DNA from 3 places in the Ensifer soli genome. Region 2 is predicted to be linked to each of the others. Evidence: predicted binding sites of a transcription regulator. Region 2 holds the regulator's gene; each other region holds the start of a gene.

Region 1 (4,345 bases), 230 kb from region 2:
GTCGCCGCTGCCGACGCCCGCGCGCTCGGCGATGCGATCGCGATCCTCGCCGACCTCCTTCCGGGCCGGACGCTTGACGTCACCCTCGGCGACCAGACGGTGTTCGAGGCGGTCGTCGCCGCCTGCGGCCTGCCGGCGGGCTGGCAGAAGCAGCTGATTCATGCCTTCGGCAATGCCGCGCGCCTCGACGCCCTGCTCGCACGCCTGCGCACGCCGCAGCCGGTCACCGGCCTCTCGCCCGAGGTCGAGGCCCTCCTCGCCGACGCGGATGAGGAGGCGCTCGTCCGCTGGATCGACGGGCGGATGGAGGAGACCGGCTATTCCACCAATGCGAGCCGCAGCCCGGCCGACATCGCAAGGCGGCTGCGCGACAAGCTTTCGCTCGCCCGCATCGCGCTCGACGGCCGCACGCTGTCGATCCTGCGCGAATTCCTCTCGATCGACGTGCCGCTTTCCGAGGCGCCGGCCGTGCTGTTCCGTTTCGCGGAAACCTCGGGGCTGAGGCTCGACGGGGCGCTGTCGCTCTTCGACGCGCGCGTCGCAGCACTCGGCCGGGCGGGCGTCGGCACGGCGCCGATCGCCTATCGCGCCGCCTTCGGCCGTCCGCTCGACTATTATACCGGCCTCGTCTTCGAGGTGGTCGCCCATGGCGAAACGGCGGTGCTCGCCGGCGGCGGCCGCTTCGACCGGCTGATGACGCTGCTCGGCGCGAGGACCCGCATTCCGGCGGTCGGCTTCTCGCTCTGGCTCGACCGGATCGACGCATTGAGGGGGCGCGCATGACCGTCACCATCGGCCTGCCGTCCAAGGGGCGCATGAAGGAGGACGCCTCCGCCGTCTTCGAGCGCGCCGGGCTGAAGATCACCGGCATCGGCAACGGCCGGTCCTATCGTGGCCGCGTCGAGGGCGAGGAGGGCGTCGAGATCGCCTATCTCTCGGCCTCGGAGATCGCCCGCGAGATCGGCAACGGCACCGTCGATTTCGGCGTGACCGGCGAGGATCTGGTGCGCGAGGGGCTGGCGGACGCCGAGGCCCGCGTCGAGATCTGCGCAAGGCTCGGCTTCGGCCATGCCGACGTCGTCGTCGCCGTGCCCGACATCTGGCTCGACGTCGAGACGATGGCCGATCTCGGCGACGTCGCCGCCGATTTCCGCGCCCGCCACGGCCGGCGCCTGTCGATCGCGACGAAATACTGGCGGCTGACGCAGGCCTTCTTCTCCGGCAGCCACGGCATCCAGCTCTACCGTATCGTCGAAAGCCTCGGCGCGACGGAAGGCGCACCCGCCTCGGGCTCGGCCGACATCATCGTCGACATCACCTCGACCGGCTCGACGCTCGTCGCCAACCACCTGAAGATCCTCTCGGACGGCGTCATCCTGCGCTCCGAGGCCTGCCTCGTGCGCGCCCGCAAGGCCTCGCACGACGACGACCCTAAAATCGCGGAGATCGTCCGGCGCGTCCGCGCCGTTCTCTGACGAAAAAGGCGCCCGGCGGAACCGGACGCCTCCGTTCACCAGTTACTTCGCCGCGAGGAAATCGGCGACGTCGAGCAGCACGAACTCGTTGTCGTCGGTCTTGTGCAACGCGCGGCCGGCCGAGAAGGGCAGGTTGTTGTCGTTGCCGACGACGATGTGTGTTTCATCGACGCGGTCGACATTCTCGATGGTGACGAAGGGCATGTCGTAAAAACCTTCGCCGCCGCCCTGGCGCTTGCGCTTGTCGGGATCGGCGATCGTCATCAGGTCGATATAGCCGACCTTGCGCACGGCTTTGCCGCCGTTCTCCTCGGTCATCTCGATCTTGTAGACGCGCTTGTGCTTCGCTTCCGCCTGGAAGCAGTCCGGGGCCGGTGCCTTCGGATCGGCGCAGACCGGCGCGCGGCCGGCGCCGTTGTCGCGCTCGATGACGAGGGCGGTGGTCGCGTCGAGCATGTTGAAGTCGCCGATCGCCTCGCCGCCGGCCGAGAGCGGATAGAGCCAGGTGCGGCCGGTCCAGGCCTTGGAAGCGATATCGAATTCGATGACGCGCAGCGCCGTCAGCTCGCCGTCTTTCTCGACGGAGCCGTCTTGCCCGTAGAGCGGGCCTTCGAGCATGCCGTAGAGTTTCGTCCCGTCCATCGACAAGGCGAGGCCTTCATAACCACCGGAGCGCTTCAGGTTGAAGGCGGGAATTTTCGCCGTCGGGTTGGCGGGGACGACGAGGGTCGGATTGTCGGGGGACTTGACCTCGATCTCGCCGGCCTTCGTCGCGATCACGTCGGTCAGCGTGCCGTCACGGGTGAATTTCAACAGGTAAGGGCCAAACTCCTCGCCGATCCAGAAGCCGTCCGCGACCGGCTGGATCGATTCGACGTCGAAATCCGCGCCGGTCAGATAGCGCTTCTCCGCCCCTTCCATGACGATCGGGAAGGGAGCCTTGCGGTCGGGATCGGAGAGGAAGACCGTCTCGACCGCTTCGACCGTGCCGTTCTCCCAGTCGAAACGGATGTGGTGCAGCATCAGCATCGCGTCGCTCGAATTGGCCTTCGAGCCGAAGCCATTGTCGGAAAGCGTCCAGAACGTGCCGTCCGCCATCGCCTTGATGCCGGAAAAGCCCTGCATCGGCTGGCCGTCGAAGGGGAGCGACAGATCGGTCTCGCGCACGCCGTCCTTGCCGACGACGGTGCCGAGGCCCTCGGCGCGCGTGCGGTCCGGTGTGGTGAATTTTCCCGACGTCTTCAGGTGTTCGGCTGCGTCGGCCGGCGCGGCGATGATCGTATTGGCCGGAAGGATCGCGTGCCGCACGAGCTTTGCCGGAAATTCCGTCTCTCCGGCCTGCGCGAAAGCGGGGAGAAGGGTAAGGAGGGCTGCGGACGCCAGCAGGGTCTTCCTCATGGTGCTATCCTTTCGTTGCTGCGGATGGCCACCGGATAGGCGGGCTGCGTGACGTCCGGGTGATGGAAGGTTGACACTTCGGTGACGTCTGGATGAGGGGCCGGGCGGTCGGCCCGCTCCCTTGTTCCGGCTTTCGCCCGCGCCTATATCGGGCCTCCCGCCTCTCCCTCCCAAGGACCGCTCCGATGGCCGATCTCTCCGCATTCCCGATCACCGCCCGCTGGCCGGCAAAGAACCCGGACGTCATCCAGCTCTATTCGCTGCCGACGCCGAACGGCGTGAAGGTGTCGATCGCGCTGGAGGAACTGGAACTGCCCTACGAGGCGCATCTGATCTCGTTCGGCACCAACGACCAGAAATCGCCGGAATTCGTCTCGCTCAATCCGAATGGCCGCATCCCGGCGATCATCGATCCGAGCGGACCGGACGGGGCGCCGATCGGGCTCTTCGAATCCGGCGCGATCCTGGTCTATCTCGCGGAAAAAACGGGGAAACTCCTGCCGAAGAGCGCGTCCGGCCGCTACGAGACGCTCGCTTGGGTGATGTTCCAGATGGGCGGCGTCGGGCCGATGTTCGGCCAGTTCGGGCATTTCTTCAAATTCGCCGCCGACAAGGTCGCCAACAATTCCTATCCGATGGAGCGTTACCGCGACGAGGCGAAGCGTCTTCTTGGCGTGCTGGAGGGGCGCCTCGAAGGCCGGCAATGGCTGATGGGCGACGACTACACGATCGCCGACATCGCCACCTATCCCTGGATCGAGGGTGCGCGCAAATTCTACGGCGGAGCCGACGTGCTGGAATATTCCCGCTTCCCGAACGTCATGGCCTGGGTCGATCGCGGTCTTGCGCGCCCGGCCGCACAACGCGGCATGGAAATCCCGAAGCGGGACTGACGATACGGTTTTGAAAGGGAGATCCCGCTGATGCGCGTGAATGGCCGGTGCCATTGTGGCCGCGTGACCTTTTCGGCCGAGGTCGACCCGGAGGCGGTCGGCGTCTGCCATTGCACCGATTGCCAGTCGCTGACGGGATCGCCCTTCCGGGTGACGGCGCTCGTGCCGCGCGCCGCGCTCCGGTTGACCGGCGGTACGCCGAAGCTCTATCGCAAGGTCGGCGACAACGGCCGCGGCCGCCGCCAGTATTTCTGCGGCGATTGCGGCGCGCCGCTGTTCACCGCCGGCGAGGGAGACGAGGCCGACGACTGTGGGATCCGCTGGGGCGCGATCGAGGAGCGGGCGATGCTGGTGCCGCGCGGGGCAATCTGGTGCCGCTCCGCCGTGCCCTGGCTCGGCACGATCGGCAGTCTGCCCGCAAGCGACGGAGATTGACCGCATTCGCCGCAAATGCGCGGCACGCGATGCGAAATAATCGGCTAAGACAGCAAAAATGGGCCGGCCATGCCGGCCGGGGCCGAAGGAAGGGGCAGGGGCGAATGGACAATCGGCTGGTGATCGTCGGAGGAGGGCAGGCGG
Region 2 (4,345 bases):
CCGCAAGTACCGGGAGCAGTACGAATGAGCCAGGTCATCTCGGCCAACGCCGCCCATGCCGGCGTCAAGCAGACGCGTCGCGACATCGGGATCTCCCGCCGCTACGCCGCGGAGCGCCGCTTCCGCCTCTATGGACTGGCGGCGATCTGCTTCGGCCTCCTGTTCCTTTTCCTGCTGCTGTTCTCGGTCGTCTCCAAGGGCTACACCGCGTTCCAGCAGACGATGATCACCATCCCGGTCGAGTTTTCCGAGCAGATCATCGACAAGGACAACGAGCGGGCGACCAACCCGGCCAAGCTCGTCAGCGCCAACTACCCGGTCGTCGCCCGCAACGCGCTCGCCAAGGTGCTCGGCGTCGAGATGAGCGACCGCGCAGGCCTTCGCGCCGTCAACGGCATGATCTCCGACAGCGTCCGCGTGCAGTTGCGCAAGATGGTCGTCGCCGACCCGTCGCTGATCGGCAGAACGGTCCCGGTGACCATGCTCGCCCATGGCGACCTCGACTCGGCCTTCAAGGGCCAGATCGACCTCTCGGTCGCCGAGACGAGCCGAAAGGTCTCCGACAGGCAGGTGGGCTGGATGAACCAGCTCGCGGAAGCGGGCGCGCTCGCCAAGCATTTCAACACCGGTATCTTCACCAACGGCGCCTCCAGCCGTCCGGAAGCCGCCGGCGTCGGCGTCGCCTTTCTCGGCTCGCTCTACATGATGCTCATCGTGCTGGTGCTGTCGCTGCCGATCGGCGTCGCCGCCTCGATCTATCTCGAGGAATTCGCGCCGAAGAACCGCTTCACCGACCTGATCGAGGTCAACATCAACAATCTGGCGGCGGTGCCCTCGATCGTCTACGGTCTGCTCGGCCTCGCGGTCTTCATCAACTTCGCCGGCCTGCCGCGTTCCGCCGCGATCGTCGGCGGCCTGGTGCTGACGCTGATGACGCTGCCGACGATCATCATCGCCACCCGCGCGGCGCTGAAGGCCGTGCCGCCGTCGATCCGCGCCGCCGCCCTCGGGCTCGGCGCCTCGAAGATGCAGACCGTGTTCCACCACGTCCTGCCGCTCGCCATGCCCGGCATCCTGACCGGCACGATCATCGGCCTCGCCCATGCGCTCGGCGAGACCGCGCCGCTGCTGCTGATCGGCATGGTCGCCTTCGTCGCCGATTTTCCGGCCTCGCCGCTGGATCCGGCCACCGCGATGCCGGTGCAGATCTACATGTGGGCCAACGAGGCGGAACGCGCCTTCGTCGAACGCACCTCGGGGGCGATCATCATTCTCCTGATCTTCCTCATTGTCATGAACCTCGGCGCCATTCTTTTGCGCCGCCGATTTGAACGTCGCTGGTAGAAGGATACTGATCATGAACATGATGACGGAAGCAGCGATCGAGAAAGCCGTGGGTGAGAAGATGAACAGCGTTCCCTACAAGATGATCGGCAAGGACGTCTCCGTCTATTACGGCGAGAAGCGCGCCTTGTTCGACGTCAACCTGAACATCCGCGAAAACACCGTGACGGCGTTGATCGGCCCGTCCGGCTGCGGCAAGTCCACCTTCCTCAGGACGCTGAACCGCATGAACGACACGATCGAGAACTGCCGGGTCACCGGCAGGATCACGCTCGAGCAGGACGACATCTACGACCCGGCGATCGACGTCGTCGAGCTGCGCGCCCGCGTCGGCATGGTGTTCCAGAAGCCGAACCCCTTCCCGAAGTCGATCTACGAGAACGTCGCCTACGGGCCGAAGATCCACGGGCTTGCGCGCGGCCGCAGCGAGTTCGACCAGATCGTCGAGACCAGCTTGCAGAAGGCCGGCCTCTGGAACGAGGTGAAGGACCGGCTGCACGAGCCGGGCACCGGGCTTTCCGGCGGCCAGCAGCAGCGCCTCTGCATCGCGCGTGCCGTGGCCGTCAGCCCCGAGGTCATCCTGATGGACGAGCCTTGCTCGGCCCTCGACCCGATCGCCACCGCCAAGGTCGAGGAACTGATCCACGAGCTGCGCGCCAACTACACGATCGTCATCGTCACCCATTCGATGCAGCAGGCCGCCCGCGTCTCGCAGCGCACCGCCATGTTCCACCTCGGCAATCTCGTCGAGGAGAACGACACCGACAAGATGTTCACCAATCCTGACGACCAGCGCACCCAGGATTACATCATGGGCCGGTTCGGCTGATCCGCGCCCCCGTTCAAGGAACACGACCATGGCATCGCATATCGTCTCCGCCTATGACGACGAACTGAAGTATCTCTCCCGCCGCATTTCCGAGATGGGCGGGATTTCCGAGCAGATGGTGGCCGAATCCGTCCGCGCGCTCGTGCATTCGGACACCGGCCTCGCCCAGAAGGTGATCTCCGACGACGTCATCCTCGACGACGCCGAGCGCCAGATCAACGAGAAGGCGATCGTCACCATCGCCAAGCGCCAGCCGATGGCGAGCGACCTGCGCGAGATCATGGGGTCGATCCGCATCGCCGCCGATCTCGAGCGCGTCGGCGACCTCGCCAAGAACACGGCCAAGCGCGTGACCTCGGTCGCCGGTTCCGGCGTGCCGCGCCAGCTCGCCCGCGGCCTCGAGCATCTCGCCGAACTGGCGCTGACCCAGCTGAAGGAGGTGCTCGACGTCTACGCCTCGCGGCTTCCCGAGAAGGCGAAGAGCATCCGCGAGCGCGACGACGAGATCGACGCGATCTATACGTCGCTGTTCCGCGAGCTGCTCACCTACATGATGGAAGACCCGCGCAACATCACGCCCTGCACCCATCTCCTGTTCTGCGCCAAGAACATCGAGCGCATCGGCGACCACGCGACCAACATCGCCGAGACGATCTATTACATGGCGACCGGCGCCCAGCCGGAGGGCGAGCGCCCGAAGGACGACACCACCGCCTCGCTCGGCGCCATCGCCGGCTGAGGAACGCGGCCGCGCGCGCATCGCGCGGGAGAACGGACCGGACGGTTTCCCGGCGGGCTCGCCCGCCGGTCTCCGTCGGCTGCGGCGGGAGGACGTTTTCCGTCCCGCGACCCGCCGACCGCGGGCCTCATGCCAGGGAGCAACAGACCCCATGAATCCGAGAATTGCCGTTGTCGAGGACGAGGAGGCGCTGAGCGTGCTCCTGCGCTACAATCTCGAGGCCGAGGGCTTCGAGGTCGACACGATCCATCGCGGCGACGAGGCGGAGATCCGGCTGCAGGAGCGCGTGCCGGACCTCCTGGTCCTCGACTGGATGCTGCCCGGCGTGTCCGGCATCGAGCTCTGCCGGAGATTGCGCCAGCGGCCGGAAACGGAGCGCCTGCCGATCATCATGCTGACGGCGCGCGGCGAGGAGAGCGAGCGGGTGCGCGGCCTTGCGACCGGCGCCGACGACTATGTCGTCAAGCCCTTCTCGACGCCAGAGCTGATGGCGCGGATCAAGGCGATGCTGCGCCGCGCCAAGCCGGAGGTCCTGTCGACCCTGCTGAAATGCGGCGACATCGAGCTCGACCGCGAGACGCACCGCGTCCATCGCAAGTCGCGCGAGGTGCGGCTGGGGCCGACCGAATTCCGCCTGCTCGAATTCCTGATGACCTCGCCGGGCCGGGTCTTCTCGCGCTCGCAGCTCCTCGACGGCGTCTGGGGGCATGACATCTATGTCGACGAGCGCACCGTCGACGTCCATGTCGGCCGGCTGCGCAAGGCGCTGAATTTCTCCAACATGCAGGACGTGATCCGCACGGTCCGCGGCGCCGGCTATTCCCTCGAGAGCTGACGGGCGCCGTATTCCGCAACGGTAAAACAAAGCGACCGTGATCCGGAAAGGGTCACGGTCGCTTTCGTCTTTGAGATCGGCACCGGTCCGTCCCGGCCTGCCCCGTCAGCGGGCGCGGCGGCGCTCGGCGGAGGGCTGATAGGCGATGCGGGCATGGAAGCTGCAATAGGGCGAGCTGTCGGGCGAGTCGTTGCCGCAGAAGTGGAATTCCTCGTTCAGCGGATCGCCGATCGGCCATTTGCAGGTGCGCTCGGTCAGCTGGGTGAGGCCGATGCTGCGGGTCATCGGAACCACGACGTTGCTGCGGACCGGCGCCACTTCCACCACCGTCTCGACGACCTCCTCGGCGACTTCGACCTCTTCCTTCAGCATGGTCGCGCCGGCCTGGTGGACCACGGTGCGCGTCGTCACCCGGGTCGCAGCATAGTTCGGCGCTTTCGGGGCGGAGGTGGTGCGCTTGGTGTTGCGTGTCGCGGCGGCGGGGCCGCCGGCCTTGGCGCGTCCCGGCAGGCTCAGCCGGTGCACCTTGCCGATCACCGCGTTGCGGCTGACGCCGCCGAGCTGGGCGGCGATCTGGCTGGCGCTGAGCCCCTCCGAC
Region 3 (4,345 bases), on a different contig from region 2:
CCGGAGAACGGACGAAACGGCGTGACGCCGCCCGTCGCGGGTGCCCAGGGCGCCTGCGCTCATCGAGCAACCGCCTGACGTGAGGATCACCATGGCCGACCCGAGACAGTATCAAACCCGGATGAGGACCGCCGGTGCAGATGCCGGTGCCGTCATCGATCAGGGGCTTCGCGCGCATATGCTGCGCGTCTACAACTACATGGCGCTGGCGCTCGGCATCACCGGCGTGACCGCCTACGCCACTTATATGGGCGCGGTGAACAACCCCGCCTTCGCTGAGCTCCTGTTCGGCTCGCCGCTGCGCTTCGTCGTGATGCTGGCGCCGCTGGCGCTTGTCTTCTTCCTGAGCTTCCGCATCCACCGCATGAGCGTCGGCGCCGCGCAGACGACCTTCTGGATCTATTCGGGCCTGATGGGCCTGTCGCTGTCGTCGATCTTCCTCGTCTATACCGGCGAAAGCATCGTCCAGACCTTCTTCGTCACCGCCGCCTCCTTCGGCGCGCTGTCGCTCTTCGGCTACACGACGAAGCGCGATCTCTCGGCGATGGGCTCGTTCCTGGTGATGGGCCTCTTCGGCCTGATCATCGCCTCGATCGTCAACATCTTCCTCGCCTCCTCGGCGGTTGCCTTCGCCATCTCGGCCATCGGCGTCGTCGTCTTCGCCGGCCTGACCGCCTGGGACACGCAGAAGATCAAGGAAATGTATGTCGAGGCCGACGGCGACGAGATGGCCGGCCGCAAGGCGATCATGGGCGCGCTGACGCTCTACCTCGACTTCATCAACCTCTTCCTGTTCCTGCTGCGCTTCCTCGGCAACCGCAACTGACAGGCAAGCGGACGCATAAGAGAAAGGCGGCCTTGGCCGCCTTTTTTCATGCGCGCCGTTTGAATTTCGGTCAGTCGATCAGCCGCAGCGACTTGTCGAACACCTTCAGCACCTGCTTCAGGTCATGGCCACGCTTTAGGATCATGCCGGCGGTGTTCGCCACGCTGAAGGCGCCCTGCTTGGCGGCGAGCTTGGGGTTCTTCTCGATGCGGTAGAGCGGCAGTTCGCCGGCGCGCTTGAAGACGGAAAACACCGCCCTGTCGGCGAGATGGTCGATCGCATAGTCGCGCCATTCGCCTTCGCCGACCATGCGGCCGTAGATCCAGAGGATCTGGTCGAGCTCGCGCCGGTGGAAGGTGACCGGCAGGGCGACGCGGGTGTTGCGATAGTCCCGAAGGTCGACGACATCGGCGCCGCCATGCATCTGGCTCTCGAAAGACGGTGGATCCGGCTGGTCGTTCATCTCGGCTCCGGCATGCTCCCTGCACGATCCCGCCGACGCAAACCGATGATGACGGGCGGATGACAGTGTGCCTGACAACCGCCGAAATGCAAGATGCGGCGGCAGGGGCGGCCTATCGGCGCGAGGCCATCACCGTCGTCGCGCCGAGGATCGGGCCCGGCGTTTCGGCGTTCTTCATCTTTTGCAGCAGGATGGCGCAGCCCTCGCCCTTCTCGCCGGCGAGCACGGAGGCGGGCAGCACGTAGGTCGCGGGCTTTCCGTCCCACATGCCGATCGTCTCGACGGCGCGCACGGCGTGCCAGTAGGACATGCGGCTGCCGCTGTTCTCGCCCCGTTCGACGTCGACCGTCTGCCGCCGGTCGAAATAGACCGCCACGACATTCGCCTTGCCGCTGCCAGCGCCGATCGAGATCGTGATCTCGTCGTCGCGGATCTCGGCGGAGACCGGCACCTGCATGCCCTTGCCGAGCGCCGTGAGGCCGGCGATCTTCTTGCGGATCCCGGCAAGATCGGCGCCGTTGACATGGTCGCGGCCGTTCAGCACGGCCTGCGGCGTGTAAACGCCGTTCTTGCCGAACATCTTGGCATAGGCATATTGCCGGCTGGTGTTCTCCTTGGAGGCGAGCGTGTCCTTCCAGCCGAGATAATTCCAGTAATCCACGTGATAGGCGAGCGCCACGACGCTGCCCTCGTCGATCAGCGTCTTCAGCGCCGCATCGGCCGGCGGACAGGAGGCGCAGCCCTGGCTGGTGAAGAGCTCGACCACGCCGGCCGGTCTGGCCGCCTCCCCGGCGCCGGCCGGCATGGCGGCCAGGCACAGGCCAAGGGCAAGGCCCAGGCCCGAACTCAGGACGGCGCGGCGGAGGCGGAGGGTCGGGGGCATCGCGAATTCCATGGTTCAACGTCGGTCCGGCGCGCACGGCCGGCAGGAGGCCCGCCGTACATACGCCCGCCGACCTTCAACAGGAAGTCACGTTGGAGTGAGGGTCGCGGGGGAGTGAGGATCGCGGACGATAAGGCGAGCATGAGGGTGACGCGGTAAAGAATCCGTGCTATGCGCCCTGCCATGGACGCGGGATCCCGAATTGCTGTCAGGAGGCGCCTGACCGGACGATCCGCAACGGTTGTCGCCCGGCCCTTCCGCATCCGGCTTTCCGGCCGCGCGCGCCGGTCCTCGTCCGCACCCTTGACCACGCCAGGATAGATCGCCGCCATGGCCGCCATCGATATGCCCCGCAGTGAAGCCGTTGCCGCCCCTCCGCTCCGCCGTCCGGCGGCGGCCCTCGAAAAGCCGACGCTGGTCGGCCTCTCGCGCGAGGCGATGGGGGACGCGCTCGCCGAACGCGGCGTGCCGCAGAAGCAGGTGCGCATGCGCGTCAGCCAGCTCTGGCACTGGCTCTATGTCCGCGGCGTTTCCGATTTCGACGACATGACCAATGTCTCGCGCGAGATGCGCGAGATGCTGAAGACCCATTTCACCATCGCCCGGCCGGAGATCGTCGAGGAGCAGGTGTCGAACGACGGCACGCGCAAGTGGCTTTTGCGCTTTCCGCCACGCGGCGCCGGCCGCCCGGTCGAGGTGGAAACGGTCTATATCCCCGAGGAAGGCCGCGGCACGCTGTGCATTTCCAGCCAGGTCGGCTGCACGCTCACCTGTTCCTTCTGCCACACCGGCACGCAGAAGCTGGTGCGCAACCTGACGGCCGAGGAGATCCTCGCCCAGCTGCTGCTCGCCCGCGACAGGCTCGGCGACTTTCCCGACCGCGACACGCCGGCCGGCGCCATCGTGCCGAACGAGGGCCGCAAGATCACCAACATCGTCATGATGGGCATGGGCGAGCCGCTCTACAATTTCGACAACGTCAAGCAGGCGCTGCTGATCGCCACCGACGGCGACGGCCTGTCGCTGTCGAAGCGCCGCGTGACGCTCTCGACCTCCGGCATCGTCCCGGAGATTCTCCGCACCGGTTCGGAGATCGGCGTGATGCTGGCGATCTCCTTGCATGCGGTGCGCGACGAGCTGCGCGACATGCTGGTGCCGATCAACAGGAAGTACCCGCTGAAGGAGCTGATCGCCGCCTGTCGCGCCTATCCGGGCCTCTCGAACGCGCGGCGCATCACCTTCGAATATGTGATGCTGAAGGACGTCAACGACAGCCTGGAGGACGCCAAGCTGCTGGTGCAGCTCTTGAAGGGCGTGCCGGCGAAGATCAACCTGATCCCGTTCAATCCCTGGCCCGGCACCAACTACCAGTGTTCCGACTGGGAGACGATCGAGCGCTTCGCCGACTTCGTCAACCAGGCCGGCTATGCCTCGCCGATCCGCACGCCGCGCGGCCGCGACATCCTCGCCGCCTGCGGCCAGCTGAAATCGGAATCGGAGCGCATGCGCAAGGTTGACCGCATGGCCTTCGAGGCGATGATGATCGCCGGCCATGGCGAGGACGACTGAGAAGGGGTGCCACCCCTTCCCCGACACCCGAAATGCCCCGCAAGGCGGGTCAGCGCGCCTGCGCCGTCAGGATCTTGAGCGCGAAGACGGAAAAGACCCCGGCGAAGAGATAGTCGATCGACCGCAGCACCTTGCGGTTGTTCGCGAGCCAGGACGACAGCGCGTGCGCGGCAAAGACCGTCAGGAAGCAGACCGGCAGCGAGGCGACGATGAACCAGGCGCCGAGGAAGAGCAGCCGGCCGGTGACGTGCGGATCCGAGGCGCTGACGAATTGCGGCAGGAAGGTCATGAAGAAGATGATGACCTTGGGGTTGAGGAGATTGACCCAGAAGCCGGAAAACAGCGCGTCGAGGCCGGAGCCGCGCGGCGGCGCCGTCCCGTCGAGCGCGAAGGACGAGCCCTTGCGCAGCGCCTGCACCGCCAGAAAGAAGAGATAGGCCGCCCCCCCGGTCTTGAGGATCAGGAAGGCCGTCGGCGAGGCGACGATGAGCGCGGAGACGCCGAAGGCGACCAGCATCGTGTGGACGACGAGCCCGCCCTGCGTGCCGATCACCGCCATCATCGCGTTGCGCCGGCCCTGCCCGAGCGCGCGGCTGATCCAGAG

Evidence for each region. Region 2 encodes PhoB, which activates phosphate uptake and scavenging genes when phosphate is short. Its sites were predicted from a motif close to TGTCATNNANCTGTCAT; they were not measured.
Region 1: ACEVQ6_RS00530 (esterase-like activity of phytase family protein) is a predicted target of PhoB. The motif match lies at 2,944-2,960, and genes of this name have one in related genera.
Region 3: ACEVQ6_RS09855 (DUF2794 domain-containing protein) is a predicted target of PhoB. The motif match lies at 1,338-1,354, and genes of this name have one in related genera.

Annotation. Positions count from the first base shown of each region.
Region 1 covers NZ_JBHFEI010000001.1:128,446-132,790, reverse strand. The annotation lists gene ACEVQ6_RS00540 (ATP phosphoribosyltransferase regulatory subunit) at 1-783, shown strand, start outside; gene hisG (ATP phosphoribosyltransferase) at 780-1,475, shown strand; gene ACEVQ6_RS00530 (esterase-like activity of phytase family protein) at 1,518-2,873, opposite strand; gene ACEVQ6_RS00525 (glutathione binding-like protein) at 3,059-3,766, shown strand; gene ACEVQ6_RS00520 (GFA family protein) at 3,797-4,201, shown strand; gene ACEVQ6_RS00515 (NAD(P)/FAD-dependent oxidoreductase) at 4,306-4,345, shown strand, end outside.
Region 2 covers NZ_JBHFEI010000001.1:353,742-358,086, reverse strand. The annotation lists gene pstC (phosphate ABC transporter permease subunit PstC) at 1-28, shown strand, start outside; gene pstA (phosphate ABC transporter permease PstA) at 25-1,344, shown strand; gene pstB (phosphate ABC transporter ATP-binding protein PstB) at 1,358-2,173, shown strand; gene phoU (phosphate signaling complex protein PhoU) at 2,202-2,912, shown strand; gene phoB (phosphate regulon transcriptional regulator PhoB) at 3,064-3,747, shown strand; gene ACEVQ6_RS01565 (GcrA family cell cycle regulator) at 3,853-4,345, opposite strand, start outside.
Region 3 covers NZ_JBHFEI010000005.1:220,294-224,638, forward strand. The annotation lists gene ACEVQ6_RS09850 (Bax inhibitor-1/YccA family protein) at 92-826, shown strand; gene ACEVQ6_RS09855 (DUF2794 domain-containing protein) at 897-1,289, opposite strand; gene ACEVQ6_RS09860 (DUF1223 domain-containing protein) at 1,402-2,094, opposite strand; gene rlmN (23S rRNA (adenine(2503)-C(2))-methyltransferase RlmN) at 2,518-3,741, shown strand; gene ACEVQ6_RS09870 (LysE family translocator) at 3,791-4,345, opposite strand, start outside.